3 regions of the Peribacillus sp. AS_2 genome follow, and region 1 is predicted to be linked to each of the others. Evidence: riboswitches for the same ligand, from Rfam matches in the RefSeq annotation. Region 1 holds a riboswitch; each other region holds the start of a gene.

Region 1 (10,467 bases):
GCAAGCTGTTATTTATGATTATGAAAAGGGAAAAATGTTTGGAGGAGCCGATAATACGAGAGAAGGAACTGTTCAAGGTGTGTATGATGTTTCCCATAAATCGAAAAAGCCGAAAGAAATAAAAGAAGAAAAAAAGGGACCGTTTACCTTAAAAGTGAATGGAGCCGTTTATCCTTATACAGCTGATCAAATGAAACTGATCGATGATAAACCCTATATCCAATCAGATAAATTGCTACTAGGTTTGGGTGTAATCCAAACAAGGGATTTAGAAACATTTAAACCAGATAGAAAATCGTATCTACCTGTGTTAGGAGTAGCGAAATCATTAGGGTATAAAACAAAATGGAACGAAAAAGACAAAGAGGCACTATTGGAAAAAAATCCGGCGGATATTGAGGATCCGGACGAAGATGGCAGTGTCACGAATTGATTGCTTTTCTAAGTCCGCTCGGGAACTTGATTACTAAATGAACCTAAACTTGACAACCCCGGAATTCTCTATGTAAAGAGAGGTCTGGGGTTGTTTTTTAGTCATATGAAATAGTGGAGAGGTAGTCAGCCAATTGAACGAAGGTTCCTGAAAAGCCCTCCTGAACCGTTTCCTCCTCGGTTGGGGATACAGGTGCCCCAATCACCGTAAGTATTGTTTTACCTCCATGCTCGGTGAATGTAAAAGTATTGAGACTTTCCAATGGCAAGTTGTCGTTAAAAGGAGCACGTACGATGTTACCCATTTCATCAGAAAAGAAAGAGGGGTAAACGAGTTTATCTGGGGCATTTACATGATAAACAAATTTGACCCACATTACATTACCATCAGGAGATGACTGGCTGTAATGGAAAACACCTTCCTGGCGAAGCTCAAACTTAGAAATATCAAAAGCCCATCCTTTTGGGCCCTACCAGTTCTGCAGATGTTCTGATTCGGTAAAAGCCTTAAATGCAAGCTCGCGAGGAGTATTGAAACTGCGGGTGATTTCGTTCTTTGGGAACATTTTATTCCTCTAATATTTCAGTTAATGTTCCAAGCTGTCGAGTCTTTCTTCCCATATTTCACAATACTGTTCAAACCAAATGTTTAATGCTAAAGGGCTCGGACGAAGCCTGTAAATTCGACGAATTGCTTCCGTATAAATTCCATCACTCCTGATTTATGAAGCCTGCTTATATATTTGGATGCCAATGGGTGCCGAATCTGAAGTCGTTCTGCATATTTTCCCGCGGTGAAAGGGCCGTTTCTATTGAGTTCACCATTCCCACCCGAAGAGTAATTAATAATGTGGTATTCATCTTTACCCCACGATTTATTAGAATGATAGTCCTTTGTGTGAGATATAAACAAACAGGATATTCCCGTCAAATAATATTAAAGAAATGTAATGTTGTCCTACACGAGGCGGTACCAAAAATATCCTTCCCCTAAAATGAAAAATGAGCGCTGATCCTTGTTCCGGGATAGTGCTGCATTGTGGATATCATTATAAGTTTTGTTGATGAAATCACGTTCTATTTTTGGAAACCGTTTACCATGCTGTACGTCGAGAATATAACAATGCTATTTTTGTGCATAATGATATAGGTTTAAGTTTTATTAAAAAAGAACGATCAGAAGTTTTTATTTGAAAACAGAACTGACGTTCGTGTATGCTTGTAACGATGATAATCTTGGTACCGGTTATTATTAAGGAATCCAATCTTGATTCAAAGGAGAATGAAAATGATTAAACCATATTTAATGTTTAACAGAGAATGTGAAGAGGCTTTCAAATTTTATATCGAGGCTTTTGGCGGGGAACTTATTGCTATGCAAAAATATAGTGAGATCCCATCAAGTCCAGACTTTCCTGTTGAAGAAAGTGATAAAGACCTTGTTCTTTACTCACAATTAAGATTAACAGAAGATGGAGTTATAATGGGTTCTGATTCAAACCGTGAATTGAATGATAGTGACAAAGTGGTTGTAAGTGTGGAGCTGAACTCGGTGGAACAAGCTAGAAAGGCATGGAACACATTAAAAGAAGAGGGATCTATACATATGGATCTTCATGAAACATTCTTTGCGAAACTTCACGGTTCGTTGAAGGATAAATTTGGTGTTTCATGGATGTTTACTGTCAATTAATCTAAACCAGAAGACATCCTTCTTTGTAAAGTCGTTACTATTATTTGGGAAGGTGAAAATTTTAAAAATTCTCAATAAAGCTCGGACGCTTTAATGGAGTATCTAAAAAATCCCGATTTCTTAATACTAAGAAACCGGGATTTTTACTATTGGAGTTTATTAAGGTTGTACATCCGTATTTTCCCTTAAGCTGCAATAAATGATTGGATATTTGGAAATCATTTATGTGAGTTGTCTTGTAAAATGGGGTTTTCTGACTTTGCATTTACTACAATTGTGGTCATGAAATTACATTGAAAAAAATGAGAAACTGTGTTAAATTTATATAGATACACCAATTTAGTATTTTGTATAAATTATACCCTATTATAATTATACAACATAATTTCCTTCTCAGTCAAACCTTTTTTATTTTTTTAAAGGAGTGTTTGATAGGAACATGGAACTTCAGTAGGAGCAAGAACGACCGGACAGCGTTAATGGTTGATCACATGAACAATTTTCATATGATTGTCTTGGTATTAAGCGATAAATGGGAGGGAAAGAAATGAAACCATATGTACTGGAGTTTCGGGAGATCGATAAAACGAAACAAATGGTGGTCGGTGGCAAAGGGATGAATTTGGGCGAATGCTCGAGGATTGATGGAATTCTTGTACCAGAAGGATTTTGTGTTACTACTGAGGCATTTAAAAGAGTCATTGGGGAAAATGATGAGCTTCATCAATTACTCGATCAGCTTGCAGTACAAAAAGTGGACGAACGAAAAAGAATAAGTGAAATTAGCAGGAAGATTCGTGATCTGATTGAGGGAATCGAGATCGACAAGGGGATCGAAGAAGATATCGACCGATGTCTCTTAACTTTTGGCTTCGAGCATGCATATGCTGTTCGTTCTAGCGCTACAGCCGAAGATCTTCCATTTGCCTCCTTTGCAGGTCAACAGGATACCTATCTAAACATCAAAGGAAAAGATGCAATTTTACAACATATTAGTAAGTGCTGGGCTTCACTATTTACTGATCGTGCCGTGATTTACCGAATGCAAAACGGATTTGACCATCGCAAGGTTTATCTGTCTGTTGTTATTCAAAGGATGATTTTTCCACAAGCTTCAGGAATACTATTTACAGCTGATCCAGTTTCCTCAAACCGCAAGGTGCTTTCGATCGATGCTAGCTTTGGGCTGGGTGAGGCACTTGTCTCTGGCTTAGTGTCTGCGGACAATTATAAAGTGCAAGAAGGTAGGATTGTGGAGAAGAAGATTTCTGCCAAAAAGTTGGCTATATATGCACGAAAAGAAGGCGGAACGGTGGAAAAGGAAATTGAGCCGGGGCAGCAGGTTTTATCGACCCTATCAGATGAGCAAGTGTTGGGGCTTGAAAGGATCGGCAGAAAGCTTGAAGCGCATTTTGGCTGTCCGCAAGATATCGAATGGTGTTTGGTTGATGATACAATTTATATTGTCCAGAGCCGTCCAATCACTACTTTATACCCCATCCCAGAAGCGAATGATCAAGAGAATCACGTTTATGTATCTGTCGGTCATCAACAAATGATGACGGACGCCATGAAACCATTGGGATTATCTTTTTGGCTGTTAACGACTCCTGCACCCATGCGTATAGCTGGCGGAAGGTTGTTTGTTGATGTCACACATATGGTGGCTTCACCTGAAAGCAGAAAAATGTTAGTAGAGGCCATGGGACAACACGACCCGCTCATGAAAGACGCACTCATTAACATAATAGAGCGAGGGGATTTCATAAAATCTGTACCAAATGATAAGCAAGAACAGAGTTCCGGTAAAAGCAATAAAAGTGTGCCGTCTGCGGATTCTAGGGCGCAAATTGAAAACGACCCGACAATCGTTTCTGATTTGATTAAACGTAGTCAAACATCGATAGAAAAATTAAAACAAAACATCCAAACGAAATCAGGTTCGGAGTTATTTGATTTCATTCTGGAAGATATCCAGATATTAAAGAAGATTTTATTTGACCCACAAAGTTCAGCTGTGTTTATGGCTGCTATAGATGCATCATCATGGATCAATGAAAAAATGAATAAGTGGTTAGGTGAAAAAAACGCAGCCGACACGCTTTCTCAATCTGTACCAAACAATATAACTTCAGAAATGGGTCTGGCCCTAATGGATGTCGCAGATGTGATACGTCCTTATCCAAAAGTAATTGATTATTTACAACAAGTAAAAGATGATAATTTTATGGATGAACTAGTTAAGTTTGATGGTGGTCAGGAAACTCAGGATGCTATCCATGATTATCTCGGCAAATACGGAATGCGATGTGCTGGAGAAATCGATATTACTAAAACCCGTTGGAGCGAAAAACCAACTACACTTGTCCCCGTGATTCTAAGTAATATCAAAAACTTTGAGCCTAATGCCAGCAATCTGAAATTTGAGCAAGGGCGACAGGAAGCTTTGAAAAAAGAACTAGAGATATTAGATCGATTGAAGCAATTACCGGATGGTGAACAAAAAGCCAAAGAAACAAAACGAATGATCAGTCTAATCCGGAATTTCATCGGTTATCGGGAATATCCAAAATACGGCATGGTTAACCGCTACTTCGTTTATAAGCAGTCTTTACTCAAGGAAGCCGAACAACTCGTACAAGCCAACGTTATTCATGAAAAAGAAGATATATATTATCTCACTTTTGAAGAACTTCATGAAGTCGTACGAACAAATAAACTAGATTACCAGATGATCAGCAAACGAAAAGACGAGTACAGATTATATGAAAAACTTACTCCACCACGTGTTATCACGTCTGATGGTGAAATCATTGTAGGGGAGTATAAACGAGACAATCTCATGGCCGATGCTATTGTAGGTCTACCGGTTTCTTCCGGAATTATAGAGGGCAGAGCACGCGTCATCCTAAACATGGAAGATGTAGATCTAGAAGATGGAGATATACTGGTTACAACCTTCACCGATCCTAGCTGGACACCATTATTTGTATCCATAAAAGGACTCGTCACCGAAGTTGGCGGGCTGATGACCCATGGAGCAGTCATCGCACGTGAATATGGCTTACCTGCCGTTGTCGGTGTGGTAAATGCCACCAAGCTGATAAAAGATGGGCAACGTATTCGAGTAAATGGAACAGAAGGTTATATAGAAATACTATAATTCTTTACATTTCTATCATAAAGAAGAACATTCGAATTAGGAGAATCATTGAAATCATGATGCTTTGCGGTTTTTTGGCAAAGCCCCCTGTCACTAGGTCATATAAGGGGGCAGTAACTGAAAATTGATAGGCCTTCTGTTAAAGGTCGCTTTTATATGATGCCAAAGCCCAATTTCTCGCTTACAACACCGAGAAATTGGGCTTTTTGTGGATTTTATTTATAGGCAAAATCGATACTCCCTTGCTAAATCTACTGGCTTGAGCAGCAATGTCAAACGGATACAAGGAGATATTCTCCAACAGATATATCTGTCAATATCATAAATGTACGTTGACCTTCTATAGAAATATTAAATTTTTGTATTGGTAATTATACATTATCTCTATTATAATTTTTAAGAAAGATATTTCGGAATTTTTAAAATAAAGGAGAAATTATGTATACTCACCCGACTTTAAAATATTGGAATGGAAGAATTGATTCCCAAACTGACCTGGACAGCTTCAGATACCACCAAAGAGTGCGCTTGGCACCCATTTCGGAATTAGCCACCTCTTCCAATGCATCACGAACTTTTGGACTGATTGGCTTTAAATGTGATGAAGGCGTCAAAAGGAATAAAGGCAGGGTTGGTGCTGCCGAGGGTCCTGATCATATTAGGCAATCGTTGGCAAAATTACCTTGTCATTTACCTTCCCAAACCGAGCTGGTGGATGCTGGCGATGTAATATGTGAAAGTACAGAGATGGAAGCCGCCCAATCTCAACTGGGATCAGCTGTTGCCCGGATTTTGGAGAGTAAAGCGATTCCTATCATACTTGGGGGAGGTCACGAAACCCTGTATGGCCATTATCTTGGGATTAGGAAATCCATTGGACCAAAAGCTAGACTAGGGATTATTAATATTGACGCTCACTTTGATATGAGACCTTATGAAAATGAAACTTCATCTGGCACGATGTTTAAGCAGATTTTGGACGAAGATCAAAGTTGTGGCTATTTATGTGTCGGAATTCAGAAGCAGGGGAATACGAAGGCACTGTTTGAAACTGCAGAGAAGAGTAATGTCAACTACATATTGGAAGAAGATTTGTCATTATACGAAATGGATGAAACGAAGCGGAGGATAAATGAATTCGCTAAGGAAAATGACTATATCATGCTTACATTATGTACGGATGTTATTGATTCAGCCTACGCACCTGGGGTAAGTGCACCATCGCCGTTTGGACTGGATCCGAAATTGGTCCGTGCCATTATTAGGCATATCGTATCGAATGAAAAGATCCTCTCATTTGATATCTCTGAAGTGAACCCTTCATTGGACGAAAATAATAAGACCGTTACATTGGCAGGGCATTTAATAAATGAGGTTTTGCTGCATTTTAAATAATGGACATGGGATGGCGGCAAATCCAATTCGGTCTTCCCAGAAAGAGCGTTTCTTTTCGTATCGACTGTTGGGGCCTTCCTTAATGTTATCTCCCAATTTTGAAGCGAAAAACCTTTAAAGCCCCCAGACTGTCCATGAATATTCATGGACAGTTTTTTGCGCCTCCTTCACAAGGATTCATGGTCCTTGCATTGCTTCGTTCAACTAACCATTTAAAGTATAAAGGCATGTGGATTTCCATGCCTCTGCTAAGTTCAATACTGATACTTGTGGGTTTTTGGTTTATAATAACAACCATCTAGCCTTTTGAGGAGGGATTCCATGAATGAATATAAAGTAACGGTCAGGAATGGCAGTACCTTAATCTTGTCGGAAATCATTAAAGCTGAAGATGAAAGAGAAGTCCTTGGCACCCTTTTGATTTCCAGCGAATTATTTAATCAACCATTTACTGATATCAGGATTTTAGAACGCTGATTTGTGACTGCCCGTTCCATTTGATACACTGTAATAAATCTTAATACGGTGGCGATATTATGTGTGGACGTTTCACTCTTTTCACTGACATAGAAGAAATAAAAGAACGGTTTGATATTCAAGGGTCATTTGATGAGGAATACCAATTCAGCTACAATATTGCTCCCTCCCAATCCGTGCTCTCCGTCATTAATGACGGGGTAAGGAACCGGCTTGGATTTCTTCGGTGGGGACTCATTCCTTTCTGGGCAAAAGACGAAAAAGCGGGCTACAAAATGATCAATGCCAGAGCGGAAACCATTGCTGAGAAAGCAAGCTTCAGGAATGCGTATAGGAAGAAGAGATGCATGATAATCGCTGACTCTTTTTATGAATGGAAGAAGACACCAGAAAGAAAAATACCGATGCGTATAAAACTGAAGAATCATGCTCCATTTGGAATGGCCGGCCTCTGGGAATCCTGGAAATCTCCTGAAGGCATCAGCATCTATTCGTGCTCCGTTATAACAACTGTGCCAAATGAGCTAATGACCAGCATTCATGACCGCATGCCTGTCATCCTAAAACCAGAAGATGAAAAAGATTGGTTGAATCCTTCCATTAATGATCCTGCATATCTGCAAAAGTATTTAAAATCATTCGATTCGGAACAGATGGAAGCATTTGAAGTATCGACTGATGTGAACTCGACTAAAAATAATTCACCTAACCTAATCCAACAAATTTGCTGAGAAGTCATTAGACCTCTCAGAATGTAGACAACTCGATGAAGATCGAGTTTGTCTGCATTTTTTTTATGGTTTTTACAATTTGAACGTTGCCTCCAGGCACTCGCTTTTCCCCCAGGAGCCTCGCACACCCGCTCCAATCAACTTAGATCTCTTTATAAACAGTAAGGAGTGCATGTGAAACACTTTAAAAATTAACCCTTGCGAAAATAGACAAAATGCTGTACTGTTATATTTGCTTTTCAAAACGACTTTCGATGTCACGAACTCAGGCAAGTTTCCAGCGTGGTACTTTTCTGGCAGGCATCGTAATTTTTAAATAATTATATAATGTAATCTTCTTATCAAGAGAGACGGAGGGACTGGCCCGAAGATGTCTCGGCAGCGGACTTAAATGGAGTGCTGTGCCAAATCCAGCAGGTTGATTTTCGCCTGAAAGATAAGGAGGGTGTTTTTTATAAATTAAAAGACCTCTTCTTGTTATTAAATAGAAGGGGTCTTTTTTTATGCCAGTTTTTTGCTACAGCTCCATGACTGAAAAATCAGGTAGGTTCAAATTGGAGTTATTTGCGAAAACTGTTAATAGAATAAGAGCTGTGACACATGTCGCGGGAAAAATAAAAAGAGGTGTACATCATGAGTGCAAACAATAAAGGGAATCCATGGGCATTGATCCCATTTGTCGTATTTTTAATTTTATTTATTGGATCCGGAATCATCACTAAAGATTTTTATTCATTTCCGGTGATTGTAGCGATTTCCATTGCATCGGCAGCTGCATTGGCGATGAATCGGAAAGAGACATTCAATGAAAAGGTTGATATCTTCTGTAAAGGTGCCGGTGACGCCAATATTATGTTAATGGTAATCATTTTCCTTTTAGCAGGCGCTTTTTCTGAAGTTGCCAATGGTATGGGGGCAGTTGAATCAACAGTCAATCTTGCCTTAGCTGTTTTTCCCCAAAATCTATTAATGGTAGGGATTTTCATCATCGCTTGTTTCATTTCACTATCCATGGGGACAAGCATGGGAACGATTGTTGCCCTGGCACCTATCGGGGTTGGAATTAGTGAACAAACTGATATTTCACTTGCCCTTTCAATGGCAGCCGTTATTGGTGGTGCGATGTTTGGGGATAACCTTTCATTCATTTCAGATACGACAATCGCTGCTGTTCGAACTCAGGGAACGAAAATGAAGGATAAGTTTAAAGTGAATTTTTTCATCGTTTTACCTGCAGCCATCATCACATGTGCCATCCTAGGAATTTTAACGATGGGTGAACAAGCTGACATTTCCCAACAGTCTTATGATTGGGTGAAGATTCTTCCGTATCTTTGCGTATTGGTCACTGCATTGGCAGGAGTCAATGTGTTCTTGGTCCTTTCCATCGGAATCGTATTTGCAGGAATCATCGGCTTGGCAGATGGTAGTTATCAACCGTTGGGTGTCATTCAAAAAGTTGGAGAAGGAATGGCGGGAATGTATGAAATCTCCTTCCTTGCCATTTTAATTGCAGGTATGGTAGCTGTAATCAAACATAATGGTGGTATCGATTTTCTACTCCACCTTGTGACACGAAATAGCAAATCGAAAAAAGGGGCGGAATTCAGCATTGCGGGGCTTGTTGGTTTGACAAATCTTTCAACGGCAAATAACACGATTTCGATTATCATTGCCGGGCCACTTGCCAAAAATATTGCTGAAAAATATGGGATTGATCCGCGGAAATCGGCGAGCGTCCTTGACATTTTTGCATGTTGTATCCAAGGGTTGATCCCATATGGAGCACAACTGCTTGTTGCAGCAGGGGTAGCAAAGATTTCACCGATAAGCATCTTGCCATATTCATATTACCCAATCCTGATTGGAATTTGTGGCGTCATTGCCATCCTGATTGGTTTTCCACGGTTTCAGCCGGGAAATGATGAAATGAAGAAACGTACCTCTTAAAAAGAGAATATAATAATAAAACACCCTGAATCATTGGATTCAGGGTGTTTTCTGTATGGTAAATACATTTATATAGTTTCAATCATTTTTCAATTTTTCTGCTTAATTCCGGTCCAAATTAGTGATGGTAGTGTGTGCGACACCTGTCATGAATAGAGGACAACACCAACTAAACCGGAAAGAATAATTACATAGGCTGGATGCCAGCGTAATTTCATTAGGGCAAATAACGATAAACCAAATACGAGTAATAAGCTTATCGTATGCCATGAAAAGTTCACGGCTATCATATGATTGGAAAGTGCTAAACTGATCGCTGCAAAGATGATCAAACTAGTGACAATCGGTCTTAATCCATAAAACATGGATTGAACCACAGGATAATGATTCAATTTGCTGAAAAATGTGGCTATAACGGTTACGAATATAATGGCAGGAAGCAAGATTCCTAGAGCAGATGATATGGCTCCTGCTAACCCAGCAGTCGAATAGCCAACGAGAATGGCACTATTGGCGGTGACAGGTCCTGGGGACATCCCGGAAATGGCGATTATATCGGTGAATTCCTGCGTTGTCATCCATCCATGCTGTGAGACTTCCGATTCTATTACGGGAATCATGGCGTA
Region 2 (10,467 bases), on a different contig from region 1:
GCTACGGGCTTCATATGTTCAACCGATAAATAAAAAGCTTCTATGGACTGGCCGGCAAGTGTCGTGCCCATCGGTTCGATTGTTCCTGATATGATGACAGGCACATCTTTTCCCGTTTTAGCGAATGCTGCTTTGATTCCAGAAAAGGCAGCCTTGACATTAAGCATATCCTGACAGGTTTCCACCAACAGCAAGTCTACCCCGCCATCCAAGAGACCCAGTGCCTGCTCTTCATAAGAATCTGTTAAAACATCAAAAGTCGTCCCGCCCGTTACGGAAAGCGTTTTTGTAGTGGGGCCCATCGAGCCAGCTACATATCTTGGCCATTCATCATTGGAATATTTTTCACAAGCTTTAACGGCAAGCTCAGCTGAAATTTTATTTAGCTTGTAGGCAATCGTACTTATTTGGTATTCCTCAAGGACGATGCTGGTCGCTCCAAAGGTATTTGTTTCTATGATATCTGCGCCCGCTGCTAAATATTTTTCATGAATGGATTGGATGATTTCCGGTTGCGTCAGTGATAAATATTCATTGCAGCCCTCGAATTGTTCCCCGCCAAAATCGTCTGCTGTCAAATTCTCCGCTTGAAGCATCGTTCCCATCGCCCCATCAAGTAGGAGAATCTTAGAATTTAACTGATCTTGAATCGCTTTTTTATTCATGTACTGCCACCTCTGATGTCTGTTTACTATCGACTTTTCTAATATATTTCGTTAGTTCCGCCGTCATTTCATAGCGAAGGAATGGAGTGATTAAATATATGCCCTTGAATTTTTCCCTAGCCGCGTCCACCAGTTCCCGCGCGATATTCACCCCTTCAATCCTTGACTTTACAGGGTCATCCCCCGCTAGAGCCATGGCCCTTCTAACATTATCAGGCAATTTGATGCCTGGGATCTCATTATGGATGAATTCGGCGTTCCGGGTGCTTGTTAAGGGCATGATACCGATGAAAATCGGGGTTTCCAGATGTTTTGTCGCTTCATATACTTCTTCGATTTGCTCTACGGAATAAATTGGCTGTGTCAAAAAGGATTGAGCACCGCAGGCAATCTTCTTTTCCATTCTCAGTACGGCTTTATCCAGATATTTCACATTGGGATTAAAAGCTGCCGCAATTTTAAAATTTGCCCGTTGACCCAAACTTTGACCGGAATAGGAAAGACCTTCATTAAATTGTTTGACCATACTTATCAGGTCAAAGGAAGATAAATCGTAAACCGAAGTGGCACCCGGGAAGTCCCCAATTTTTGAAGGGTCTCCGGTGATGATCAATATTTCGTTCAGCCCTACCGTCTGCAGACCCATTAAATGTGACTGCAGGCCAATCAAATTTCGATCACGGCATGTTATATGCACCATCGGATTTATATTTAATTGGTTCTTCAGTAAATTAGCCAGTGCATCATTCGATATCCTTGGTGAGGCAAGTGAATTATCCGCTAATGTAATGGAATCGACCCCTGCTTTTTTCAAAACCTCAGCACCAGTCATGAAACTCTCTATCCCTAGCTTTTTCGGTGGATCAAGCTCAACAAGAATCGTCCGTTCCGTTTTGGCTTTTTCGTAAAGGGGAAGTTCCAATTCCCTATCGTTCACCTCAATTACTTCTATTTCACGGGATTTCGTAAATTTCTCTTTCACGGGAGCCAAACTTCCAATTGCATGCTTTACAGCTTGAATATGCAGTGGAGTCGTTCCACAGCACCCTCCTATGATCGCGGCGCCTTGCTCACGAAGTTCCAGGGCACTAGAACCGAAATATTCCGGGACAGCTTTATAAACGAGCCTCCCATCGACATAATCCGGCAGGCTGGCGTTAGGGTAAATGGCAATCGATGCTTGCTTTGGCAAACTCACTTCTTCCAAGGCCCGAATCATATGATGTGGCCCAAGGCGGCAATTCACACCAACCACATCGGCACCCAATTGCTCGAGCTTTTGAAAGGCTTCATTTAAATGGATTCCATTTTGAAGATTACCCAGTTCATGCATCGAGACATTTGCGATAATCGGCAGTCCGGTTTCATTTTTAACGATTTGCAGGACGGTTTCCAGTTCTTCCAGGTCATAAAATGTTTCCAGGAGAATCCCATCAGGATTTTCCATCAACAGACTGTATAGCTGTTCACGAAAACCCCGTTTTATCTCCTCCATGCTTAAATCCGATTTCCTGATACTCCGCTGTGCCCCTATGGTGCCGAAGACGTATGCCTTTCCTTTTGCCGCTTTTTTAGCAAGAATGACTCCCTGGCGATTGATTCTGCTCACTTCATCTTCAAGTCCATACCGCTTCAATTTATTGAAATTGGCTCCGTATGTATTCGATTGAAGGATATCTGCTCCAGCTTCCAGATAGGCTCGATGGATGGACTCTATTTGATCTGGGTTCGTGCAGTTTAATTCCTCATAACATTGATCAATGCCATTAGAGTAAAGCAGGGTCCCCATTGCCCCTTCCCCAACCAGCATTCTTTCTTTTAATTCTTTACGAAAATTCATCATTACACCCTCTCTCAAAAACAATCCTGTTTTTGTCGTATTCTATGAGTATGAGAGAAAAGGAAAAAAAACCTTCTCAAAGAAGAAGGTTTTTGAAACATTCTCCTCATCTATCAAGCTCTGCTTGCTGGATTTAGCACCTTTGCGTAAGCTGGTTGCTGAGGTTTCTTCGGGCCAGTCCCTCCACCTCTCTCGATAAGATCCTTTTATATAATTTTCATAAGATTTCAAAATTTGATTATATTTAATTTACATTAATAGTCTGTCAATTTCAATACCTGATCGACATTTTTTTCACTTTTGCAAAAATCATTCAATCTTTAGCTGCTTGAACCCTCTTCAAGATCCTTTGTTTCCAGTCTTCCGCTAACGAGTCTAGTGTTAGTAAAGCCTTTGCACCTTCAAGCCCATCCCGTTTATGAAGGATGACCTCTGCTGCGTAATGGACAGAAATTTTTTCTTGTAGACGATCTATCAGCACAATCTCGTTTTGTTTATTTATCGTTCCTTCTTGAAGTACTCTTGCAAAATAACCAGTGAAACCCGTTTTCAGCACGTGTTCCAAAAACTTAGGTTCTTGATTGAAGAGGGAAATGGTCGAACAAGGTATCCTCCCTTGGTTAATTTGAACAATCACATCGCCTATTTGATAAATATCGCCGATAAACGTTGTTTCTTCCTTCATTCCCGCTATAGTTAAATTTTCACCGAATGCAGGGATATCCAGCTTTTTAGAGAATTTTTCATTCCATAATGAATAATGCTCAAATGGGTAAAAGCACAAAGCCCGATCAGGACCTCCATGGAACTTTACATTACCGACACCATCACCGATTATGCCAGCTTTAGTCACTTTCAAATTATCCTGTGCTTGTTTATCCATGGCTGAAAAGATATCGATATTCGAAAAAATTTCTTGTTTCGGCTTCCCCGCATGTAGTGATTTGATTTTCCCATTTTCCATTTTGCATCTTCCATTCATATTAAATTTATATCGTTCTATATGTATAAATTATACTAAAAATCCATTTTATTCAGTACCTTTTTATATGTATATGAAATGAAAAGGCCATATGCGGCGTTAATGGGCTAAATATCATTGATTTCCAGAAAAATTCATAGGTTAGTTTCAGTAATTTAGTTGCTATTTCAGAATTAAATATGGTAGAATATGAACACAATATATAGTCGAAAACTACAACCGTTCGCCTATATGTTGATTTTCACGATTGAATTCCTCATTGTCGCTCTTTAGGGAGCGAATTTTTTTTGCTTTCGTTAATATCCACTAATTTCCTGTAATTCCATTCAGTTTCTTGCATCGTGATCGACTCACCTGTTTGTACGTTCCTTCCCTCTTTATCAAGACCTTTTCATCTTATTAGAAGCCTGATTCCTTGCAAAAACAAGCAGAAAGCCGAGCGACATCATCCGTCTTCCGCTCAGCTTCCTGTTTACGCTTGTTTCTTTTTTTTCGGTGCCGCTTTCTTCCGGGTCGTCTTTTTCTTTTCCGGTTCATCATGTTTTGTACGGTCTATGGATGCTTGTAATGCCTCCATTAAATCAGTTACATTGTTGGAAACTGGTTCTTTTGTTTTCGCTGTAATCGTCGTCTGTCCCGTTTTCTTTGATTCAATCAATTCTAGTAACGCGGTTCGATAGTCATCGGTGTATTTTGTCGGATCGAAAGTAGTCGTTAATTGATCTATCAATAATACGGCAGTATCGATTTCTTTTTTTACAATGGTATCATTGGCAGGGATATTCGGAACATCCGCTGTGGAGCGGACTTCATCCGGATAATGAATCGTTTCCATAACCAAGGTATTATCAACGACTCGGATTACCGCCATTTGTTCTTTGGAGCGAATGATGATTTTTGCCAACCCAACCTTATTCGATTCCTTGAGGGCCTGCCTCAAAAGGGAATAAGCTTTTATCCCCCCGTCATTTGGGGACATGTAATAACTCCGGTTAAAATAAATAGGATCTATTTCTTCAATTTTAACGAAATCCACGATTTCCACGGCTTTTTCTTCGTTTTGTTTTTTCAGTTGTTCTAGTTCATTGTCTTCCAATACAACAAACTTTCCCTTTGTATACTCAAAAGCGCGGACTATATCATCCTTCCCCACTTCTTTCTCGCATACTGGACAAACCTTTTCGTATTTAATCGGTGTATGACATTCCTTATGCAACGTCCTTAAAGATATATCCTTATCCTCCGTTGCAGCATGAAGTTTGATCGGAATGTTCACCAAACCGAATGATATGCTCCCCTTCCACATCGTATGCATATTCGTCACCTCATAACTTATTTTTGATGAGAAGAACAATTTTATTATTCCCCTTTGTTCAAAAAAAACCGAAAAAACAATTGCCAACTTTAACACTTCGTTTTTTTGGCAAAATAATGTTATCAATTATTTGCGGAGGTAAATACAAAAATGAAACCGATGCTGCCTACCTATTACCCTGAAGCCCCCAACTCCAATGATTGGCGTTATGAAGTCAAGTATGACGGCTTTAGGGCTATTTTAACGATAGACTCCGATACCATAAGCATTTCGAGTCGAAATGAAAAGGAATTATCACCTCAATTCCCAGAAATCATTGCTTACATCAAAGACCTGGACCTGGAAGGTTATCTCCCGCTTCAATTAGATGGAGAATTGGTCTGGCTTACGAATCAGGCGAAAGCGGACTTTTTTCAAATACAGTGGCGAGGACGCCTTGGGAAAGAATCCTTAATTTCAAAAAATGCCCGTTTTTCCCCATGTCGGTTTATAGCGTTTGACCTGCTTCGCATCAGCGGAAAAGACATAGCAGATAAACCTATGTTGGATCGAAGGGAATTGATGTTGAATATGGGGGGAAAACTCGGTCTTCCTATGCCTCCTGATCCCAACGATAAGGCTTTGATACAATTAATAGAGAGTTTTGACGTTTTGGAAAGAGCCTTGAATAAGGTCACCTTGTTAGATGGCGAAGGGATTGTCGCCAAGGAAATTCGGGGTGCTTGGCAAGAAGGAAGACGTACTACATCTTGGATTAAGGTAAAAAATTGGAAGACCGTTTCTTGTTTCATCACAGCATTGCACAAAGAAAATGGCTACGTGTCCCTCGCAGTTTTCAAAGAAGGTGCCGTAACGAAAATCGGGAGTGTCAAAAATGGACTGAGTGCTAGAGATAAAAGTATATTGCATCAAATGATCAAACAAAATGCATCAGATGAAGACGCACAATTTTTTTATATCCATCCATCCATTTGCATTGAAGTTCAATTCTTGCACGTTTATGAGGAAAATGAATTGCGTGAACCTCAGTTTTCCCAGTGGCTTTTACAAACTTCTCCCGACGAATGTACCTGGGAGAAATTCGTGCTAGGCCAATATACATTTCCAGATACTGTACAAATAACTTCCAAGGATAAACCGCTTTGGAAAACAGAAGGTAAACAGGTGGTAAAAATAGAATATCTTCATTATTTACGGGAGGTTTCAGCTTTCTTCTTACCCTTCTTGAAGGATAAGCTTCTAACCACAATCCGCTATCCTCATGGAACTTTGGATAAAGAAAGATTTTTCCAGAAAAACAAACCTGATTATGCGCCGGACTTTATAAAAACGTTCATGGATGAGGATATCGAGTATATGCTGTGTAACGACATTGAAACTCTCCTTTGGTTTGGTAATCAACTTGCATTGGAATTTCATGCCCCATTTCAGAAAGCCGGTAAAACAAGACCCGACGAAATCGTCCTGGACTTGGATCCTCCTTCCATCGAATATTTCTCTCTCGCGGTAAAGGCTGCACAGGAAATAAAAAAGGTGATGGAATCATTAAGGATTAAAGCTTTTGTAAAAACTTCAGGTAACAAAGGACTGCAAATTCACATCCCTCTGCCTGAAGACAGATTTACTTATCAGGAGACACGCATATTCACTGACTTTCTAGGTGATTATTTAACAAGTTCCAATCCGAATGATTTTACAACGGAAAGAATGAAAATAAATCGGCATAATCGACTTTACTTGGATTTTGTTCAGCATAGTGAAGGAAAAACCATCATTCTTCCTTATTCCCCACGAGGAAATTCTTTCGCTGGTGTGGCTACACCTTTGTTTTGGGAGGAAGTGAACGAAAGTCTCCAGTTAAAGGACTTTACGATTGATACCATACCAAACAGAATAAAAAGGGACGGGTGTGCGTTTATGGATTACCGACTGGTGGATAATGGACCAGCCTTTTTGGAAGTATTGTCGTTCCTAAAACAAAAAAAGATCAATAACTAATTGGTAAGATGGAAAGTTGCTCTAGAAACTCGCTTTCCGCGGGCAGTTTTTGCTTTGATGCAACTTGGCAGACAGTCGAGCGGTTAAGGAGCAGACTTCTGAAATTAACTCGAACATTATTTTTGAAGGTTAGTAATTCTGATCGTTGATTGGAACGTAGGGCACTCGCTTTCCGCGGGCGGTCCGGGAGCCTCCTCGGCGCTCTTGCGCCTGTGGGGTCTCCCTTGGACTCGCTTTTCCCGGAGGAGTCTCGCGCCTTCCGTTCCAATCAACTTAGTGTATTAAAAGAAAAAACTGCTGGCTCGTCTTATTCCGAATCCTATTTAAGACTAGTTTATCCTTCAGTTTTTTCCTGTAATCCTTAATGGATGGATGAAATTTGTGACACTCCTGCAGAATAACTGGCTAGTCGAGACCCCACAGGTTCTTTTAGCCGAGGAGGCTTGGCAGACAGTCGGCGGAAAGTGAACGGATCTTTGAAATCAACTGCAACTTTTTTCAAATAAGAAAACTGCAGGAAAACTCGTTTTTTTCGAGTTCGCCTGCAGTTTAAAAATTTCATAATAATTTTGTTCTCAAATAACTTTGCACTTCATCCTGCAGCTTGGCATATAAGCTTGTTTCCAATTCATAATCCTCTTTTTCAAGTATTTCAAATTTTTCAGGCTGATCTAAGTCCATTTCAATCGATACTTTGAATTCATAGGTTGCATTACCGATTAAATCAATTGAATACGTTTGGCTTTCTCCATCATGGTGGACCACGCATTTAACTTTTCCGCCGTTATTGTAGACAGATATTTCACTTTCCAACGCGTTTAACCCAACAGAGCATGTTACTAGGCTAGAAGCCGACATCGCCGTTCCACATGCATTCGTGAAGCCTACTCCACGTTCGAATGTCCGCACATAAATGCTCCCTGGTTCCAACTCTTTCACAAAGCTGACATTGACACCATCAGGGAAAAGTTCATTCGGTTGATTGACCTTTGTTGAAAGTTTTTCCTGCAAATCACTTTGTAAAACATCACTATCGACGAGTGTGATCAAATGTGGATTTGGAACCGCCAATGCCGAAAATAAAAGGGTATCATGCAGTTCCGGCAATGTTTCGTTTTGCAGCTGTTCTTTAGCCAATACAAGAGGTAGATCCTTCACATTAAAACTTACCGGTGAAATTTCCACCTTGAAAGTCGGAATGCCCTCATAAATATCTTCCGTTTTTTCGACTAGTAAATTTGCCTTCATGGTTTCCACGATCATTTTATCTAGTCCCAGAACGTCGTTCGCGTAACGTGCAACACAGCGAAGTCCGTTGCCGCACATCGAGGCTTCCGATCCATCCGCATTAAAGACACGCATCCGGCAATCAGCATGTTCACTTTTCATTACGAACAAAATACCATCCGCTCCGAGCCTCTCCCGATTGCATAGGGCCTTCGCGAAATTTTTCCGCTCTTCTTCCGTAAACGTCAGGGTCGTAGTCAATTCATCAATTATCAAGAAATCATTTCCTGAACCATGGCTTTTTAAACCTTCAATAATCATCCTGTCACATCCTCTAATATGCTGCTTGTCATTTATCATTTTTTTAATATTCTATATCATAGCATTTTGAAGATGGATGTGTCATCGCGTAAATCACATTAAATCCATTTTTTTCGACGAAAAAACCAATAAGAAGAGCGGTTGGAATAAGAATTAACTCATTCCAACCGCTCTTTTGAATTTTAACCGATCATACCAATGATGAAATAGACGATAAACATTCCGGCACTCACATACATCGGGGCTGACACTTCTCTCGCTTTTCCGGTTACAAGCTTCAGGAATGGGTATAGGATGAAACCGAATGCCATTCCATCGGCAATACTGTATGTGAAAGGAATGATCGTGATGATCATGATTGCAGGTATGCTCTCGGTTAAATCACTGAAATTCAGCTTTTTTATGTTTCCGAGCATCAAAATGCCAATGATAATCAAGATGGGGGCAATGGCGCTATCAGGGATTACTTTAATCACCGGTATAAATAACAGTGATAGGATGAATAGCACGCCCGTCACCACTGAAGTAAGACCAGTCCTGCCTCCTGATGCGATTCCTGCTGCCGTTTCTACTGTTGCGACGGTAGGACTCGAACCGAATAAGCCTGATAATAGAACGGACACACTTGTCGCCTGCAGCGACTTTTTATAGGCATCCTGGCGGTTGATACTGTCTACATGCCCGTGTACAAGACCAATATTTTCAAAAACAAGAACCATCGTCATCGCAAATACACTTATCCAGAATTCAATCCGGTTCGCTTCCAAGAACGATAATGAAAAGAAGAGATCGCCGTAGGAAGCTGTGTTAATGCCTGAAAAATGGATTTCCGATAGTTGAACCGTCCCGAACCAATAGGCAATGAGGCTGCCTGCCAGGATGGTTATCATGAAATTACCGGGGATATTCTTGATGAACAGCGTGATTGCCAGTAAAAAGGTCAACACCGTTGCAAACACCGCTGGATCGCTTAAATCTCCCAGTGCGACGATTGATGATGAACCTCTTGTGATGATCCCGCCCTTTTCAAGTCCGATCAGCATCAAGAATAGGCCAAGACCAACAGATATGGCTTCTTTTATCGAACTTGGAATCGAATCACTGATGATTTTGGAATATTTTGTAAAAGCGATGATTACAAAAATTACCCCTGAGATAAACACAGCACCAAGAGCCGATTGCCATGATAGACCCATTCCTTGAACCATGGTATAAGCAAATAGGGCATTGACGCCCATTCCTGGAACGAGAAGGATTGGGACATTCGCCCAAAGTCCTATCATGACACAGCTTAAAGCAGATAAAAGAATCGTGGCAATCACTGCACCATTAATCGGTATACCCGCTTCCGATAAAATCAGGGAATTCACGATGAGAATATAGACTATCGTAAAATAGCCGACCACTCCAGCAAGGATTTCACGTTTTCCATTCGTTCCATAGTCGGAAAAATGAAAAAACGTTTCCAAGTTTAATTTCTTCATGTTGTATCCTTATCAAATTTTTCCCTCGCCCACCCGTTTGTATTAGTGACAAACTACACTTGGCGATTTTAACAAAAAAAAGGATAAAAATAAATAGCAATGATAAAAATTTGAAAAAAACTGTCGGAATTGCTCCCGACAGCCTCGATGAATATATTATTTTTGTTCTTGCGAATAACCATCTACTACCAATTCCAGCTTCCCTGTATCAGGGGAAATGATTAGACCATGCACAGGAATATTTTTAGGAATCAATGGATGTCCTTTAATCACTTCGACGCTGTTCTTACAACTTTCATAAACATCATCAAATCCGCGAAGCCAACTGCGGATATCGATTCCTGCAGCTCCCAGTGTATCGATGGTGCTCTTTGGTATATCACGTTCGATCATCTTGTCCATGACAGAATCGGCATCGACTGATGCCATCCCGCAGTCATGGTGAGGTATGACCAATACTTCATCTGCCTTTAGTTCATAGATAGCAACAAGGATACTCCGCATGACACTTCCGAATGGGTGGGAGACGATTGCCCCGGCAGTCTTCAGGATTTTGACATCACCATTTTTGACATTCAAGGATTTTGGCAATAGTTCGACGAGCCGAGTGTCCATACAGCTTATGATGACCATAC
Region 3 (10,467 bases), on a different contig from region 1:
ATTATTGGATACACCGGGGTTCAATGGGGAACAAAGCGTGGAATCCGATTTCCAAGGCTATTTACATGGCAGTGATGGCCTGATGTTCGTTCTTGACGCCAGGGCTCCTTTCACCGGCAGCGAAAGGGATCTATTATTGGAAATTCAAATGATGGCACCTAAACTGCCAATCCATTTCCTATTAAATAAAATGGATACGATATACAGTGATCAGGTCGCAGTCCGGATGGAAGACGAAACATGGGATAAAGTGAATGCATATTTCCCGAATGCGAAAGTGTTCGCTTTCTCCAAACATTATGACAGCAGGCAGCAATTGAAGGACCTTTCAGCCTTCCTTCAATCGAATTATCAAGATGATAATTGGAAGGAAAGAAGATCTGAAAAAATCCTGGCATTCATTCGTAAAACTTTATCTTATCTATTAGAAAAACGGACAGCCAATGAGCGGAAATGCGAGCATTCCATCTCTTGGAATGAGCAGATGGAAGTCAAACTGAATGGAGCGGTCAATCAACTGGCTGATCTGGAAAAAGAAAAAAGTGAAAATATCATAAGGTCGTATCGTTCGCTTAAGGACGAAGTGAAAAGTCAGCTTTATTCAAAAATTCCTGAATTACTGAGGGATTGCTCTAAATCGTTAACGGAAAGCAGTGATTTCAGTCAGGTCCATGTACAGTTAAACCAGGAAATGAATGAGCGGATTCAAAACTTCATTTCTGACAAGATCATGCCTCAATATTACCGTTCTCTTCAAGACTGGATTGCCAGTTCCCAAATGGAGTTCTCACAAAGCCAGCAGTTCATGGATGAGATGAGTGCCGGATTCAATGAATTATACAAAGAAGAACGGATTACACTGGCAGGTGACTTCAGGGTATTGGATGACTGGCGCCGTGATGCCGACCGGATGACAAGCAGTATCCGCATCGAAAACGTTAATATCCTTTTGCGCAGGACTCCATCACAATTGCTGCTTAAAGGAGCAGGTAAGCTATTTGGGGCGATACCGCAAAATAAGGCCAATATGTACAATCGTTACAAGAAATACCTGGAAAGTGAAGATTACCTGGATGTTGCTGAAATGATCACGGAACGTTTCCTAACCCAATTTGGATTGTTTGAAAAATCATTGGATCGGGACATCTCACTTTTCTATCGCAGTTCATTTGCCTTACTTCAAAAAACGATAGAGCAGACGCAGACTGAAATAAAAGACTACCAGGCTGCATTGGAGCATATGAAAGAAAATCCTGAGGTTTACCGTGATCCGATCACGTTGTTCGAAGTGAAATTAAGGCAGTTGGAGAGGCTTGAAAAAATCGAGAAAAAGCGTCTAGCCCAGCTCCAAAGAAAATAAAAATAACAGGAAACATTTCAAATATTCAAAAATCTATTGACTTTACGACTATATCCCTATAAAGTGATAATTACGAAAACGTAACACAATATATCTCTTATCAAGAGTGGCGGAGGGACTGGCCCTAAGATGCCCAGCAACCGTTCCATTAGGAATTGGTGCTAAATCCTGCAAAACAGAAATGTTTTGACAGATAAGAGAGGGACAAGTCTGCAAAACAGCCGATTAAACCTCTCTATATTAGAGAGGTTTTTATTTTGGGATTTACACCGACTTAACTGATAAGACTAATTAGAAAACATGGAGGGGAACAAGATGAGAAGGTCTATTAAAGGGATATTCATTTCTGCCATCGCTTCGGCTTTGCTTTTAACGGGTTGCTCTGCAGGGCAGAGTTCCACAGAATCGAAGAAAGAAGAAAAAGTATCATTTGAAAATGTCCCGGAGAGATTTGCTGATGGCGATGGAGCCAAAATCAAAGTGATCCGTAAAATTGGCGGTGATGATCATACTGCCCAATACCTGGCGGGGGCGAAAGAAGAAGGAGAAGCACTGGGGTTTCAGGTCGATACGTACACAGCCAATGGTGATACGGCTAAATTCCATGATGCGATAGCACAGGCTTTGGAGGAAGATTACGACGGCTATATCATTTCACATGGTGATGATGCCGCAACTGTAAATGACGTTCAGAAGTTGGTTGATGCAGGTAAAAGCGTTGTCACATTCGATTCAATAAGCGATCTATCTAAAATAGAGGGCGTGACATTAACTTCACAAGATGATGAAGCGCTGGCAACATTGGCTTTCGATAAACTGATAAAAGAACAGAAAGGTGAAGCGGCAATTGCATATCTTTGGGTGGATGGTTTTCCTCCAATGGTAAGAAGAAATGCAGTCTATCAGGAAAAACTAAAAGAAAATCCAGGGATTAAAGAAGTCGAAAGATTCGGAGTGGCATCCGCTGATACTTCGGTTCAGACACAAAATGCTGTAGCCGCAATGCTGAATAAATACCCTAAAGGCAAATTGGATGCCATTTTCGCAACATGGGATGCCTTTGCTATCGGTGCAGCCCGGGCGATTAAAGAAGCGGGCCGCGATGAAGTGAAGATATATGGAATTGATGTTTCGAATGCAGATCTCCAGGAAATCCAATCGGCTGATAGCTCTTGGTCCTACACGGCAGCAGTCGATCCCAAGTTGATCGGTGCAGTGAATATGAGGATATTGGCTAAAAAATTAGCGGGTGAAGAAACACCGCAAACATATGATTTGAAGGCATCACTCATTTCGCAAAAGCAAATCCAAGCTTCAAAAGAAGCGGTAAACATGGCAAACCTGTCTGATATTGTCGATGGCTGGGGTGTATCGACGGAATTTGAAGAAGATTGGATGAAGGTTTTGAAAGATCATTATAAAAAATAAAAAGAGACACTCTCTTTCCAGCGAAGGGAGTGTCTGTTCTATAAGGGGGAATGGGCATGGGCAAGCAACTAGAAATGAAGATGATTTCGATTGAATTTCCGGGGGTGAAGGCGCTAAGTGATGTTGATTTTTCTGTACAATCAGGAACAGCCCACGCATTGGTCGGTGCAAACGGAGCAGGGAAATCGACGTTAATGAAAGTTTTATCGGGAGCCCATGTTCATTATTCAGGTGACATTTTTATTGATGGGATGAAGCGGGATATCCGCTCGCCAAAAGCTGCTCAGGAACAGGGCATTCAAATAGTTCATCAGGAAGTGGATACCGCCCTCATCCCTTATTTAACAGTTGGGGAAAATGTAATGTTGAATGATATGGTCCAAAACATGGGAAAAAAACAAAGGGTACATTGGAAAGAACTGCACAACAAAGCCACTTCTATTCTTGAAGATATGAAAATTCATGTCCCTTCGAAAAAGTTGGTTAGAGACCTGACCTTGGCTGAAAAACAGATGGTCCTGATAGCAAGAGCCGTTTCGACAGAATGCAAATTCCTGATTCTCGACGAGCCAACTGCTCCGTTAAGTCATACGGAGACGACAGAACTTTTTCGAATTGTAAATGAGTTAAAGCAAAAAGGTGTGGCAATCATTTTCATTTCACATCGTCTGCCTGAGATTTTTGAAATCTGTGAGGAAATTACGATCATGAGGAATGGGGAGCGTGTCACTTGTCGAAAAATCGAGGACATAACCCGTACCGAAGTGGTAGAGAACATGCTCGGGAAAACCATGGATGAACAGTTTCCTGAAGTGAATGCTTCGATTGGAGACGTAATTCTGGAAGTGAACGGATTGTCAGATGCCGAGAAAGTTAAGAATGTCAGTCTGAATATTAAAGCAGGCGAGATAATCGGCTTGGCTGGGCTGGTCGGGGCTGGGAAAACGGAGCTGTGTAAAACCCTTTTCGGTCATACGTCCATCACAGCGGGTGAATTCATACTGAATGGTCGAAAGCTTTCTCTGAAATCACCGCATGAAGCAGTAAAAAGCGGGCTGGCACTTGTACCTGAGGAACGCAGGAAAGAAGGGGTCCTTGTACAGGAATCAGTCTCGGCAAACTTGACTGCAGCCAGTCTCGGCAAATTCTGCAAAACATTCAGTGTCGTCGATCGTAAGGCGGAAAAGGAAAAGGCGAAGGAAATGATCGCAAGTCTCGGCATTAAAACACCTTCAGGGGAAGTGAAGGTCGAAAACCTATCCGGTGGTAACCAGCAAAAAGTTGCGATTGGAAAATGGCTTATGGCAGATGCGGATGTATACATATTCGATGAACCAACGAAAGGGGTCGATGTCGGAGCCAAGAAGGATATATTCGAATTGATTGCAAAGCTTGCAAGGAATGGAAAAGCGATCATTTATGCATCCTCCGAGCTTACCGAAATCATTGGCATTACCAACCGGACCTATGTGTTATATGACGGGAGCACTGTCATCGAATTGGAAACAAGCAAAACGAATGAAGAAGAACTACTATTCTATTCAACAGGAGGTAAATAGGATGAGCATACCCATTCCTGTTACACAGACAGCGAAAGCGAAGAAAAAGGTGGAACTATTCGACTTTTTCTATAAATACGGCACAATATTGACGATTATCATTCTGATTGGAATTTTCGCCGTATCCAATCCATCTTTCATCCAAACGTCTAACCTGATAAACATCCTGCGTTCCATTTCAATCGTGACCATCATTGCGATCGGCATTACGATATCACTGACCGTGGATGGCTTCGACCTTTCCGTGGGCTCCGTCGCATCATTGGCCAATGCCATCGTCATCTCGATGTTTGTCTGGTTTTCCCAGGATACATTCATCGCCATATTAGCTGCGGTCGGTGCCTCACTTTTCGTAGGGGCTTTGAATTCATTCATGATCGTTAAATTGAGAATTCCCGACATGCTGATGACTTTGGCTACCATGTTCATTATCCAGGGAATTGCCCTTACCTATACAAAAGGGGCCACGGTTTCGCAAAATATGGTCATGCCAGACGGGACGTTCGCAACAGGACTGATCAGCCCGTTTTTCGCCAAAATTGGCCAGGTACCGTGGATAATCCTGATCATGGCCGTCATTGTGATAGCGACCCATATCTTTTTGACTTATACGAAGCACGGTCGTTATATGTACATTATTGGGGGAAATAAGGAAGCGGCGAGACTTTCCGGGATATCGGTTAATAAATACAAAATCCTTGCCTATCTGCTTTCGGCTCTATTTGCTGCAATCGGGGGGATTGTCCTTGCTTCAAGGGTCATGACATCGGAAATCAATTCAGGGTCACCCTATTTAATGGATGCCGTCGCGGCAGCCTTCATTGGTTCCTCCGTTTTGGGAGCGGGAAAACCTAATGCCTTTGGAACCTTCATCGGTGCAGTCCTGATCGGAATCCTTCAAAATGGACTCATCATGATGTCCGTTCCGTATTATGCGATGGATATCGTCAAAGGAACAGTGCTGGCCCTTGCGCTCGCGGTAACCTATTATAAGCAAAAACATTAAAAAGAGTTCGTTACGTTACTCTTCAGAAATCCAAAAATATGAAAAAATCCTGTTGTAATGCAACAGGATTTTTCCTTTTTAAAAAGGGATGGGTTAAGGAGATCGTCATCATTTTACTTATGCTAAAATGGTGGCATGAGCACTTTTTGAACCCTCATTGTCGGAGTATAAAGATTGACCGCAATAGTAATTTTTATAGAAACCTTATTTACCTTTTAATAAGATTGATAATGATCTATTGTAAAAGTATGAACATTCATATCATATACTTATCTAAAGGAGAGTGTAAATTTATGCGCGAAACCTGTGTTCCGGCAGGTGTGAAACCGAATGAAACTGGCTTTGGATATACGCTGTCCTTGATAGGCGGCAAATATAAAATGATCATAATGTATTGGCTGTCTGAAAATAAGGTCATGCGTCATAATCAACTGAAGCGAAGTATCGGTACCATTTCCTTTAAAACGCTAAGCATCATGTTAAAAGAGTTGGAGGCAGACGGCCTTATCATACGCAAGGAATTTCCCCAAATACCTCCAAAAGTAGAATATTCATTATCTGATCGTGGTCTATCTCTCATCCCATTGTTAAATATGATGTGCGAGTGGGGAGAGAAAAACAGTTTGCCAGCTCAGGATACTAAACAGACGCAGGTGTAGCTATTTTGATTAAATCAAAAGAAGTATTTCCCTGACAAGGAAATACTTTTTTAATGAACTGCCTATTATAGGTTATCGACAAAATTCAAATAATCTTGTGCGCTTTTTTCCAATTCGCTCACGGATGGCTCATTTTCAGCACCATAAAACGCAAAGAATGAACGATAATCTGCATTGCAGTATAGGAAGGTAGTTTCAAAGGGAGATAATAAATGTTCAAGTGTATAGCGATATCTTCCTTCTTCACTATAATCCTCTTCGTTAATTCCGGCAGATACAGCTAAAGCAGCTTTGCGATTCTTTAATTTATCGCCTCCATTTGAACCATAAGCCCAACCATAAGTAAAAACATCGTCAAGCCATCTTTTTAGGAGAGGCGGACAATTAAACCAATAAAAAGGGAACTGTAAAACAAGATTACTATGCGATTCGATTAATTGCTTTTCTTTTTCCGCATTTATGTTTCCGTCAGGGTAAACCTTATACAATTCGTGTACTGTATACTTCTCCGGATATTTCCTTAGCGAATCTACCCATCGCTTATTTATGACGGATGTTTCCAGACTGGGGTGTGCTACGATAACAAGAGTTTTCAAAGATTTCTCCTCCTTAACTATTATTTATTTTAAGTATAAAGTGCACTCTGCAAGTGCGTAAGTATGCACTTTTAGTATAGGTACTTACCTAAAGGAGAGTGTTAAATCAGGTTTAACTAAAAAAACGATCTGTAAATTCCAATATGAAGAAGATGTTAATAAGGGAATCTTAAAAGGTCAGATAGTCACTTTTATATAGGAGGGATATGTACGGCTTTGAATTAGCCAAAATTGACTTACATCAGGGCTTTAAACAAAAGCGCCTGGAATGGTAAATTGTTAGAGATGTGATTGATTCCTTTTTAGAGTTGGGGAATATGGAAGCGGCTAGACTTTCCGGGATATCCGTTAATACCCATCTGATTCCAGCTCTATTTGCTGCAATCGGGGGAATTGTCCTTGCATTAAGGGGCATGAAATCGGAAATCAATTCAGGATCCCGCTATTGATGCCGTCGCAGCAGCCTTCATTGGTTCCTCCGTTTTAGGAGCGGGAAAACCGAATGCCTTTGGAGGCTTCAGCGGTGCAGTCCTGAGCGGATTCCTTATTATGGATGCGATTGATATCATCAAAGGAACAGTTCTTGCCCTAGCGCTCGCGGTAACCTATTACAAGCTAAAACACTAAAGTTTTACGAAAAATTAAGAAGAAAGAGGAAGAGGGTTCTTTTTAACCCTCTTTCCAATACACTCACTATATTTTGTTTTTATAAATGACTTTGCTAACATCGTGTCTTACTGTTTTGTGACCTTCTTTCATTCCTTTCCCCATGGCAATAAGCATAACATCTAAATACCTATCGGAAATGTTTAAGGCTGACTTTAATCGTTCGGAATCATACCCGGACATTGTAATGGTTTCAAGTCCTGCCTCGTTCGCCAATAAAACTAACGACATTGACGCCAGGCTTGCGTCTCTTATTAATTCAACCTTTAAATCTTCTTTTGATTTATTTAGATAATAATTGATTGCCGCGTTTGTTAGATAATCTCTTACAGATGCGTCAAAATAACCTTTTTGAAATTCATCCTCATGTATCATTATGATATTTTCTTTTTCAAATGCTTGATAATCACCTAGTATAACAATCAGTACTGAGGCTTCAATTACCTGTTGTTGATTAAAAGCGATGGGCAGTAACAAATCCTTTAAATATGGTTCATCTAAAACCAGGTATCGTGTTGCTTGAATATTGTTTCCGTTAGGCGACTTACTTGCTCCTTCAATAAGTGTCGCCAACGTGTCTGGACTAATTTTATAATGGGGATCATACTGCCTTACGGAACGTCTTTTTTCTATAGTCTCTCTTACACTCATCGTGTTCACTCCCAATGTTATATTTGCTTTATAATCAGAGTATAATGGACCCATGATGTAGAAGAAAATAACGCACAATAAAGTGGCATAGCCACCTTTATGTGCCTATTCAGGAGGAATGAGGAATGAAGAGTCTAAATACGGGAATAAATATTTTCATGAATACTGTAGGAGGAAAGTGGAAATGCTTAATCCTCTTTTTTCTGAGTCAAAAACCGATGAGGACAAAAGAATTTTATATTCTAATACCGGCCATAACCCAGAAAGTCTTAACCGACCAATTAAAGCAGCTGGAAAGAGATGGGCTTGTCCGAAGAGAAGTATATAAAGTAGTACCACCAAAAGTAGAATATAGTTTAACTGAGTTAGGTCAATCATTTGTACCTGTATTAAATACAATGTGTGAATGGGGCACTACATATGCAGTCGAACAAAACCTCGAAAGGCAAGATCAAATCTGTCGTCATCATAAATAAGATCTGCATCAACTAGTAGTATGGATTTTTTTGATAAGTTCAGTAAGGCAAGCAGAATTTAATATTATTAGAGGAAATGTCTTGAAGATGACTTTTGGCATTCTCTCTAAAGATTGTATTAGACTAACAGGTGCTTTGCCCCGCCCGCTCTTTTTTTAATGTAACGGTTAGTTGCATAAGATTTTTTTTGCTTTATAATTAGTACCAGGTGTTAATATCAAGTTATAAAATGATGCAATTCATACACACGAGGTGGCTATTCTATGTTCAAATCCAAAGCACGTATTACTGCGATAGGTTCGTATGTTCCTGAAAAAAGGTTAACAAATAAAGACTTAGAAAAAATGGTTGAAACCAATGATGAATGGATTGTTAAACGTACCGGTATTAAAGAACGAAGAATTGCACATGAAGAGGAGTTTACTAGTGATATAGGTTATAAAGCTGTAAAGGATTTAATGGAACGGTATGATAAATCTGTCGAAGATGTTGATATGATCATTGTCTGTACCTTTACTCCTGATTTTAACACTCCAAGTGTAGCATCTTTAGTCCAAGCAAAGCTAGGCATTAAGAATACTGGAGCTATTGATTTAAACGCTGCCTGTGCAGGATTTACTTATGGGCTCCATGTAGCTAATGGATTAGTAACATCGGGATTAAATAAGAAAATCCTAGTTATTGGAGCGGATACTTTATCAAAACTTATGGACTATGAAGATCGAGCCACTTGTATTTTATTTGGAGATGGCGGAGGAGCAGTTCTTGTAGAATATGATGAAAAACAGCCAAGTTTTCTTTCTTCACATTTATATTCGGAGGGTGAAGGCGGAAAACATTTATATAGTACAAACCTGTCGACACGCATAAATGGTGAAGACTTAAATGATAGCGGCAACCTTGTACAAAACGGACGTGAGGTTTATAAATGGGCTGTCACGACCGTTCCAAAAGGAATGCAAACTGTGGTGAAAAATGCAGAATATCAATTGAATGATGTTGATTGGTTCGTACCGCATAGTGCAAATTTAAGAATGATCGAGTCAATATGTGAAAGAAGCGGCTTTCCAATCGAACGAACTTTATATAGCTTAGTGGGGTATGGAAATACTTCTTCAGCAACAATTCCCTTATCTTTGGAAATAGGGATAAAAGAAGGGAAGCTCCGTGGTGGTGAGAAGGTTTTATTATATGGTTTCGGCGGTGGATTAGCTCAAGCTGGATTGCTTATCGATTGGACCCTATAAAGCTATTTTCCATAACTAAAAACTGAGTTTGTTCCAGAAGAAGGCCTCTCATCGGGGGCCTTCTTAAAGTATGATTCTTTGCAGAATTATATATTCAAGGTAAGGTAAAAACTATCTTTAAAACGATGCAGGAACATTACCTTCATTTGAACTGCAAATAATGAGGAAAAGAAATCTATAAAGAACAGTTTCCGTTATGTTTTTTACTCACGGAATTATCCTGAAGAATTGGGAATTGCAAAAGCCACAAAAAATGATTCGTGAAATTAGAAAGCGATCTTACAAGGCTTTTCCCTGCCACTTTCGTGTTAACTGGCTGCTATTTTTTAAAATTTTTTCTTTCTGCACCAATTCCATAAAATTAAACGGATACCCTTGATATATCAAGGTTTTCCTCGGTGTCACTCATAGGTTGCATAGTATTGCGCTTATTACTATCTTTACTTTGCACGATTCATCTCACAATACTAGGAGTAGGAAAGGCGATGAACTCATTATCATTTTTAGCGAACGATTAAAAAAAGAACGGGAAAAAAGAAATTGGTCACAAAATGATCTTGCAGAGAAGATTCATGTGAGTCGCCAATCTGTGTCCAAATGGGAAACGGGAAAAAATTATCCAAGTATTGAAGTACTCATTAATCTGAGTGATTTATTTTAGATTACGGTAGATGAATTATTAAGGAGTGACGAGGAATTGAAAGAAAAAATAATACGGGAAAGTAAGCAGTTAGCATTTCCAAATTGGAAAATGTTTTTTGATATCTTGTTACTAATAGGAGCATTTTTGTTAGTGTCTAAATTAATTATTTTTGGTCT

What was found. Region 1 has a riboswitch for S-adenosylmethionine ahead of OTG27_RS20375 (Na+/H+ antiporter NhaC family protein). Riboswitches for the same ligand answer to the same signal wherever they lie in the genome.
Region 2: it holds a riboswitch for S-adenosylmethionine, as region 1 does, so the genes downstream of both, OTG27_RS03600 (bifunctional homocysteine S-methyltransferase/methylenetetrahydrofolate reductase) here and OTG27_RS20375 (Na+/H+ antiporter NhaC family protein) in region 1, are expected to answer to the same signal.
Region 3: it holds a riboswitch for S-adenosylmethionine, as region 1 does, so the genes downstream of both, OTG27_RS12585 (sugar ABC transporter substrate-binding protein) here and OTG27_RS20375 (Na+/H+ antiporter NhaC family protein) in region 1, are expected to answer to the same signal.

What each region holds. Positions count from the first base shown of each region.
Region 1 covers NZ_JAPTGA010000012.1:142,558-153,024, forward strand. The annotation lists gene ggt (gamma-glutamyltransferase) at 1-433, shown strand, start outside; gene OTG27_RS20345 (SRPBCC family protein) at 531-878, opposite strand; gene OTG27_RS20350 (VOC family protein) at 1,721-2,125, shown strand; gene ppsA (phosphoenolpyruvate synthase) at 2,673-5,288, shown strand; gene hutG (formimidoylglutamase) at 5,727-6,683, shown strand; gene OTG27_RS20365 (hypothetical protein) at 7,005-7,160, shown strand; gene OTG27_RS20370 (SOS response-associated peptidase) at 7,220-7,891, shown strand; SAM riboswitch class I at 8,227-8,334, shown strand; gene OTG27_RS20375 (Na+/H+ antiporter NhaC family protein) at 8,525-9,841, shown strand; gene OTG27_RS20380 (chromate transporter) at 9,988-10,467, opposite strand, start outside.
Region 2 covers NZ_JAPTGA010000002.1:171,413-181,879, forward strand. The annotation lists gene metH (methionine synthase) at 1-665, opposite strand, end outside; gene OTG27_RS03600 (bifunctional homocysteine S-methyltransferase/methylenetetrahydrofolate reductase) at 658-2,505, opposite strand; SAM riboswitch class I at 2,609-2,707, opposite strand; gene OTG27_RS03605 (MOSC domain-containing protein) at 2,819-3,469, opposite strand; gene ku (non-homologous end joining protein Ku) at 3,960-4,802, opposite strand; gene ligD (DNA ligase D) at 4,953-6,800, shown strand; gene dapF (diaminopimelate epimerase) at 7,359-8,348, opposite strand; gene OTG27_RS03625 (NCS2 family permease) at 8,531-9,832, opposite strand; gene OTG27_RS03630 (beta-class carbonic anhydrase) at 9,989-10,467, opposite strand, start outside.
Region 3 covers NZ_JAPTGA010000006.1:97,210-107,676, forward strand. The annotation lists gene OTG27_RS12580 (GTPase domain-containing protein) at 1-1,360, shown strand, start outside; SAM riboswitch class I at 1,455-1,560, shown strand; gene OTG27_RS12585 (sugar ABC transporter substrate-binding protein) at 1,676-2,788, shown strand; gene OTG27_RS12590 (sugar ABC transporter ATP-binding protein) at 2,845-4,347, shown strand; gene OTG27_RS12595 (ABC transporter permease) at 4,349-5,353, shown strand; gene OTG27_RS12600 (winged helix-turn-helix transcriptional regulator) at 5,647-6,012, shown strand; gene OTG27_RS12605 (NAD(P)H-dependent oxidoreductase) at 6,078-6,608, opposite strand; partial or broken gene OTG27_RS12610 (ABC transporter permease) at 6,920-7,235, shown strand; gene OTG27_RS12615 (nitroreductase family protein) at 7,302-7,925, opposite strand; gene OTG27_RS12620 (winged helix-turn-helix transcriptional regulator) at 8,051-8,401, shown strand; gene OTG27_RS12625 (ketoacyl-ACP synthase III) at 8,665-9,648, shown strand; partial or broken gene OTG27_RS12630 (helix-turn-helix domain-containing protein) at 10,145-10,467, shown strand, end outside.